One region of the Afipia sp. MLSD5-FHT05B12 genome, then DNA from elsewhere that is predicted to be linked to it. Evidence: predicted binding sites of a transcription regulator. Region 1 holds the regulator's gene; the other holds the start of a gene.

Region 1 (3,768 bases):
CCGCCACGATGCAGGGCATGCGCGATGCCATCGACGCGCGGATTCGCAGCGTAGTCAGCGGAGACAACCGCGCCATTGCGACGGCGCTGCTGACGGGGCGGCGCGACGCGATTTCCGCGCCGGTCAACGATGCGATGTTCATTTCCGGGCTTGGCCACGTGCTGTCGATCTCCGGCTATCACATGGCGGTGGTGGCAGGCGTGGTGTTTTTCGCGGTGCGCGCGCTGCTTGCGCTGTTTCCCGCGCTCACCGTGACGTTTCCGATCAAGAAATGGTCGGCGGTCGCGGCGCTGCTCGCCGCGGCGTTCTATCTGTTGCTGTCGGGCGCGGAGGTCGCCACGCAGCGCTCGTTCTTCATGACGGCAGTGGTGCTGATCGCGGTGATGGTCGACCGGCGCGCGATTACGTTTCGCACACTCGCGGTCGCGGCGATGATCGTGCTGCTGATCGCACCGGAAGCATTGGTCCACCCGAGTTTCCAGATGTCGTTCGCTGCGACGCTGGGTCTCGTGACGCTGATCCAGATAGGCATGCCGAACCTGTTCGCCTCGCCCGACAACTCGCGGGTGGCGCGCGCGGCGCTGTGGGGTGGGCGTGAGATCATCATGCTGGCGCTGGCGTCGCTGGTGGCCGGATTCGCGACCATGCCGTATGCGGCGTTTCATTTTCATCGCGTGACGCCTTATGGCGTGCTGGCCAATCTCGCGGCGATGCCGGTGGTCTCGGTGCTGGTGATGCCGGCTGGACTTCTCGGACTGCTCGCTATGCCGTTTGGCTTCGACGGCGTGTTCTGGCGGCTGATGGATGTCGGCATCGGCTGGATGGTTGCGGTGTCGCAGTGGGTCGCGGCGCTGCCCGGCGCCATCGGCCAGATCGCAGCCTTCGGCACCGGCCCATTGGCTTTGATGAGCGCGGGCATCATTGCGCTCGGTTTGTTGCGGACGCCATTGCGATGGGCGGGAGCAGGGCTCATTGCATTCGCAACGATCTGGGCGCTGACCACGCCGCAGCCGGATATCCTTGTGGCAGGAGACGGTCACACCGTCGCCGTGCGAGGGAAGGACGGCAAGCTGCGTCTGATGCGCACCGGAAAGGATGTGTTCCTGTCGCGCGAATGGCTCTCAGCCGACGCTGACATGCGCAAGGCAACCGACGCGTCGCTGACCGATGGCGTCTCGTGCGACGCATCCGGATGCGTGGTGCAGGCTGCGGATGGATCGACCGTTGCGCTGACCCTGAAACCGGAAGGATTCATGGACGACTGCGCGCGGGCTGCCGTCATCGTGACGCTGCGGCAGCCGCCGGCTGACTGCGCGGCCATGGTGCTGGATCAGGAGATGCTTGGCAGGCGAGGGACGCTTGCCTTACGCAAAACCACCGAGGGTCACGCGATCACAGCCAACCGTCCGCGCGGCGTGGATCGTCCGTGGTCGCCGGCGAATGTGGAGAATGAGCTTGAAGCACCCGCTGGCCGGCCAAACCGTCCGGCGCAGCCCGTTGATGCCACACCGGCGGAAAGCGATCTCCGGCCGGATGATTGATTTTGAGACGAACTCAGTATTTGCGAACAAGCCCGATCAGCTTGCCCTGAATCCGCACACGGTTGGGCGGCAGGATACGAACCTCGTAGGCCGCGTTGGCAGGCTCCAGCGCGATGGACGCGCCGCGTCGCCGGAAGCGCTTCAAGGTGGCTTCTTCCTCGTCGATCAGCGCGACCACGATGTCGCCGGTGTCGGCGGTCTCGTTGCGCTGGATCAGCACGGTGTCGCCGTCGAGAATGCCGGCTTCCACCATGGAGTCGCCACGCACCTCAAGGGCGTAATGTTCGCCGGACCCGAGCATGTCGGGCGGCACGTTGATGGTGTGGCTGCGGGTCTGCAACGCTTCGATCGGCGTACCTGCCGCGATCCGGCCCATGACCGGCACGGAGACCGGGAAGCTGGCATCTTCGTCGGGACCGCCGGAAGTGTTCGTGCGGACCTTTCCGAGGTTGCCTTCGATGACGCTCGGAGTGAAGCCGCGGCGGGCGCCGCCTGGATTGACGCCGAGTTCGGGAAGTTTGATGACCTCGATCGCGCGGGCGCGATTGGCGAGCCTGCGGATGAAGCCGCGCTCTTCAAGCGCGGTGATGAGCCGGTGGATGCCGGATTTCGACCGCAGGTCCAGCGCATCCTTCATTTCGTCGAAGGAGGGTGGAACACCAGCTTCCTTGAGCCGCTCGTTGATGAAGCGCAGAAGCTCGTACTGTTTGCGTGTCAGCATCTGAATAGGTCCCCGATCCCTAGAAGCTCGAGTTTGAGCCGAAGCCGCGCCTCTCTGGATCCCCACTGCGAAAGAATGGAAGGGGACACTCAGGAGTTGCGAGTCACTCGAAACAAATCATGAACGAACACTATCTGTTCCATATGTGTTCCGCAACCCCTTAATTTCACGTCAACGAACGGCGATTGGAAACGCGATTGTCAGTTTGGCAGCCGGAGGATCGTGCAGGGCGAGCCGGCAGGAGCGGCTGGGGCATGCGGCGGCCGGACGATCAGCGCGTTGGCCGCGGCGAGATTCGCAACCAGCGAACTGTCCTGGGCGCCCACCGAGGTGGCGACGGGCATGCCGTCGCCGCCGGGTGCGAGCCGCGCCCGCAGGTAGTCCTGCCGCTTGTCGTTGGCGGGCAGTTCGCGCCCAAGCAGGGCATGTTCGAGCGGATGGTCGACCATCGTTCGCCCCGAGAGGGAACGGATCAGCGGTACCAGAAACAGGAAGGCGCAGACGTAAGACGACACCGGATTTCCCGGCAGACCGAGTACACGCATCGCCCCCAGCCGCCCGTTCATCATCGGCTTGCCGGGACGGAGCGCAATCTTCCAGAAGGCCATGTCGAAGCCCTCGGCTTTCAGCGCGGCCTGAACCAGATCGTGGTCGCCGACCGACGCGCCGCCAGTGGTGATGAGGACATCCGCGCCGAGATCGCGGGCGCGCCGAATCCCGCCGGAGGTGTCTTCGAGCGTGTCGCGCGCGATGCCGAGTTCAGCCACATCGGCGCCTTCGCTGCGCGCCAGCGCCGCCAGTGCGAAGACGTTGCTGTGGACGATCTGTCCGGGGCCGGGCGTCGTGCCCGGAGGAACCAGTTCGTCGCCGGTGGCGAGGATTGCGATTTTCGGACGGCGATGCACCGGCAATCGTGGATGGTTCATGGCGGCCGCCAGCGCCAGCGCGCGGTCATTGAGCAGGGTGCCGCGCGGTAACAGCACGTCGCCTTCGCGGAAATCGATGCCGGCGGGGCGGATGTTTCTTCCCGTCGTGATGGTCTCGTTGACGATCACAATGTCGCCGTCGCGTGTGGTGTCTTCCTGAATGACGACGGCATCCACACCGCCGGGAATGACACCGCCGGTGAAGATGCGCGCGGCTTGTCCGGCGCCGATGGTTTGATTGAAGGGCCGGCCGGCGGCGACTTCGCCGATCACCTTCAGCCGTGCCCCCGGCGCGGCATCCGCTGCGCGGACCGCGTATCCATCCATCGCCGACAGCGCGACGGGCGGCTGGGTGCGGAGCGCCGCGACGTCGCGGGACAGCGTGCGATGAAAGGCGTCGTTGAGTTCGACCGTTTCCTCGGGAAGGGCGCCGGCGTCCTTGAGGACGGCGGCATAGGCCTCGGCGACGGGCATCAGCGCCATCGGACGCTCCTCAGTAATCGGCCAGATAATGACCGGACTTTCCGCCTTTTTTCTCGACCAGGCGAATGGCTTCGATCTGGATGCCGCGCTCCACGGC
Region 2 (3,768 bases), on a different contig from region 1:
ATGCACAGGGCAGGGGACGCCCCGACACGAGCGGCGGTTCGCAGGCCAAGGGCGAGGATCCGCAGAAGCGGATGGCCCGCGAAGAAGCCGCCGCCAGGGCCGCGATGAAGAACGTCCCGGATTCGAAAGAGAAGTACGATCCCTGGAAAATCGGGAAATAACGATATCGAGACACCCCGATCGTCATCCCCGCGAAAGCGGGGATCCATAACCACCGGGCCCTCCGGTCAGGTGCGGGCGGGCAGCATCTATATAAAATTCAGTGACAGTGGGTCCCCGCTTTCGCGGGGACGACGTGTTTCCACGGAGAAGGCCAAGCACGATCACTGCTTCGGCCGCATCGCCTTCATGTCCTTGATGTTCATCTTTATGCCGCCGGGCATCAGGATATCGCCGGGCTTCTGATCCGGCTTGCAGGCGCCGATCCATTTCGCTTCGATCACGTTGGTGGTCTCGGCCGGCATGCCCGCCGAACCGCCGCTGTTCTTCGCCGTGGTCGTCACCGTGTAGGCCGAGTTGAAATCGCCGTTGAACTCGGTGTGCGAGACCGACGTCATGTTACCGATCTTGCAGGTCGAATCGACGACCAGGCCGGTCGCTGTCTTCTTCATGTCCTGCCTGGAGCACATCTCCTTCGCCATCGGGCCGAAGGCCGCCGCCATCTCCTTTTCGGTGGTGGCGTCGGTGCATTGCTGCATGGTCTGGGCACCGGCCTTGTCCAGCTTCAGCTCCCAGAGGCCCGGCTTGCGGCTCGGCATTTCAACCGGGTCGGCCAGCGCCGGAAGGCCGGCAAGTCCGCCGCAGACAATCGCCAGCGCCATGACACGAAAGAGCGGAAGCACTCGCATCATGGACGGTCTCCTGAAAGGAGCTTAGTAGCCGACGCGCAGCGGCCGGTTGAGATGACCCGGATGGACCCAGACGCAGGCAAAGGAAATGTAGCCGCCGTACTGGGCATCGGTGCCGGTTAGCTTCACCGACTTGCCGTAGCTGGCGCAGTGGTTGACCGCGAGCGCCTTGATGTCCACGCCGTCCTTGTAGAGCGAATAGGCGATGATGCCGCCGGTGTCGTTGCCCTTGAAAGGCGGCACCGTGTCGAACCAGGCGTTGGCCTGCGCGCTCATCAGTGCTCCGAAGACCGCAGCCAGAATCGCCGTACCTGTTGTTCGCATCGTCGTCTCCCTTGGAATCTCCTCCCCACCATAAGGCGGCCGGGCTGCCATGGAAAGAATGCCCGTGCGTTTCGGCGGGGGTTGGCGGCCAAGTGTTGCCGCGCTGCACTTGACCGGCTGATGGCTTCGCGGCACCTTCCGGCGCAACATCATCCCGGATTCCGGTGGACCGCCATGCGCGACCTTTTCTCGACACTTCGCAAACACACTCTTGGCAAACAGATTCTTGGCAAACTGACTCTTGCCGTGGCGCTGGGCGCCGTGGCCGGCCTGATGGCGCTCAGCCCGGCGGCCGAGGCCGCCAATGTGCTTGAGCGGAATTTCTGGCTGTCCGGCCCGCGTTACGATGGCGCGATGCGCCCTTGCAACGAGGTGCTTGGCACCATTTCCCAGCAGTTCGCTGAAAAAGAGGGCAAGTTCTGGAATTCCGCCCTGGAGATCACCGGCTACGCCAATGTCCATGAGGTCGCGTTCCGGGCCTGGGCCAATAACAGCATTCCACGCCGCTTCTGCACCGCCAGCGCCATGCTGAACGATGGCCGCGCCCGTCAGGTGCATTTCTCGATCATCGAGGACGGCGGCTTCGCCGGATACGACTCAGGCGTCGAATGGTGCGTGGTCGGCCTCGACCGCAACTGGGCCTACAACCCGTCCTGCAAGGCCGCGCGTCCGTAAGCTTCGCGAATCGTTTCGTCGTATTCAAAGCGCCTCGTCCGTTTCACGGTGGACGGGGCGATTTTGTTCTTGAAATGTTCTTTTGGCCTGACTAGGCTTTGAGCGGGGTCATCCGCGCGTCAACGATCCGGCGTTGGCCGGTGGAAGCGGAGAGAGTTGGGGGGGGGGCGTCGCCATGTTCGGTTTCAGGTCCGGTTCGTCGGCAGCAGGTTTTTCATCTGGTTTTTCCCTTCGTTCATTTCATCGGCTGATCGCCCCGCTGCTCGGCCTTGCAATGGCCGGCGCGATTGCGGGCTCCGCGGCGGCGCAGGACAAGCGCCAGAATGCCCCCGGGGAATTCGATTTCTACGTGCTGTCGCTGTCGTGGTCGCCGTCGTTCTGTCAGGCCGCGCACGAACGCGGCAATTCCGGCCGCGGCATCCAGGCCCAGTGCGCCGGCCGGCCGTTCTCCTTTGTCGTGCATGGGCTGTGGCCGCAATACGACCGCGGCTTTCCGAACTACTGCCAGCGGCCGTCGCCGCGGCTTGCCCGCAACATCATGGCCTCGATGCTCGATCTGATGCCGGCGCCGGGGCTGATCTACAACGAATGGGACAAGCACGGCACCTGTTCGGGGCTGAGCGCGCGCGCGTATTTCGAAAACATCCGCAAGGCCCGCGCGGCGGTGAAGATTCCCGCCGACTATCTCGAACTGTCCGACGCCAAACTGGTGACTCCCGGCGACGTCGAGGATGCCTTCATCAAGGCCAATCCCGGCCTGTCGAGTTCAGCGATTGCCGTGCAATGCGACAGCAAGCGCCTCAGCGAAGTGCGAATCTGCATGAGCAAGGATTTGCAGTTCCGCGCCTGCGAGGAAATCGACCGCCGGTCCTGCCGCCGCGACAAGCTGGTGATGCCGCCGGTGCGCGGGGGATAGTCCGTGCCGTCACCCTGAGGCGCCGCAGCGTAGCGGAGGTCTCGAAGGGCGACGGCGATAGTCTCAACCGTCATCCTTCGAGGCTCGCAAGTGCTCGCACCTCAGAATGACGGATTCACTCACGCAACTCGCGTTACTTTCATCGCGCGATGTCGTAACTGTCGCGCCATGAACTACCGTCACGCATTCCACGCCGGAAACTTCGCCGATGTCATCAAGCACATCGTGCTGGCGCGCATCCTCACCTATCTGCACGAGAAGCTCGCCGCGTTTCGCGTGATCGACACCCATGCCGGCGCGGGGCTGTACGATCTGACAGGCAGCGAGGCCGAGCGCGGCGGCGAATGGCGCACCGGCATCGCGCGGCTGATGCAGGCGCGGTTGTCCGAGCCGGTGATGGCGCTGGTCGCGCCCTATCTCGACATTGTTCGCGCCTTCAATCCGCAGCGCGATCTCACCGCCTATCCGGGATCGCCGCTGATCGCGCGCGCGCTGCTGCGGCCGCAGGACAGTCTGGTCGCCTGCGAACTGGAGCCCAGCGCCCGCAAGCAGCTGATCGGCGCATTGCGCCGTGACGAGCAGGCGCGCGTGGTCGATCTCGATGGCTGGACCGGGCTGCCCGCGTTCGTGCCGCCGAAGGAGCGGCGCGGGCTGGTGCTGATCGATCCGCCGTTCGAGAGCCGCGACGAGTTCAAGCGGCTGGCGGACGGCTTCAGCGCGGCTCACGCCAAGTGGCCGACCGGCATCTACATGCTCTGGTATCCGGTGAAAGAACGCCGCGCCACCGACTCACTGGCGGAACATGTGGCGCGCGTGGCGAACGCGGGAAGCAGCGACGCGAAATGCCTGCGTGTCGAATTCAGCGTCGCGCCGCAGACACCCGACTCCGGACTGGTGTCCGCCGGCCTGCTGATCGTCAATCCGCCGTGGACTCTCGCCGCGGAGTTGAAGGCGATCCTGCACGAACTCGAAAAGCCATTGGGCTTGGGCGGTGCCGGCCGCTTT

The links. The regulator LexA, encoded in region 1, represses DNA repair genes until DNA is damaged. The targets are predictions, from matches to a motif close to TGTTCNNNNTGTGTTCNG.
Region 2: AC1Q6J_RS20345 (ribonuclease T2 family protein) is a predicted target of LexA. The motif match lies at 1,912-1,929, and genes of this name have one in related genera.

What each region holds. Positions count from the first base shown of each region.
Region 1 covers NZ_JBXAFS010000006.1:184,438-188,205, forward strand. Annotated here, with positions in the region: gene AC1Q6J_RS11085 (ComEC/Rec2 family competence protein) at 1-1,541, shown strand, start outside; gene lexA (transcriptional repressor LexA) at 1,555-2,262, opposite strand; gene AC1Q6J_RS11095 (molybdopterin molybdotransferase MoeA) at 2,463-3,671, opposite strand; gene moaC (cyclic pyranopterin monophosphate synthase MoaC) at 3,682-3,768, opposite strand, start outside.
Region 2 covers NZ_JBXAFS010000022.1:24,486-28,253, reverse strand. Annotated here, with positions in the region: gene AC1Q6J_RS20365 (hypothetical protein) at 1-161, shown strand, start outside; gene AC1Q6J_RS20360 (DUF3617 domain-containing protein) at 324-851, opposite strand; gene AC1Q6J_RS20355 (hypothetical protein) at 873-1,172, opposite strand; gene AC1Q6J_RS20350 (hypothetical protein) at 1,347-1,847, shown strand; gene AC1Q6J_RS20345 (ribonuclease T2 family protein) at 2,023-2,763, shown strand; gene AC1Q6J_RS20340 (23S rRNA (adenine(2030)-N(6))-methyltransferase RlmJ) at 2,932-3,768, shown strand, end outside.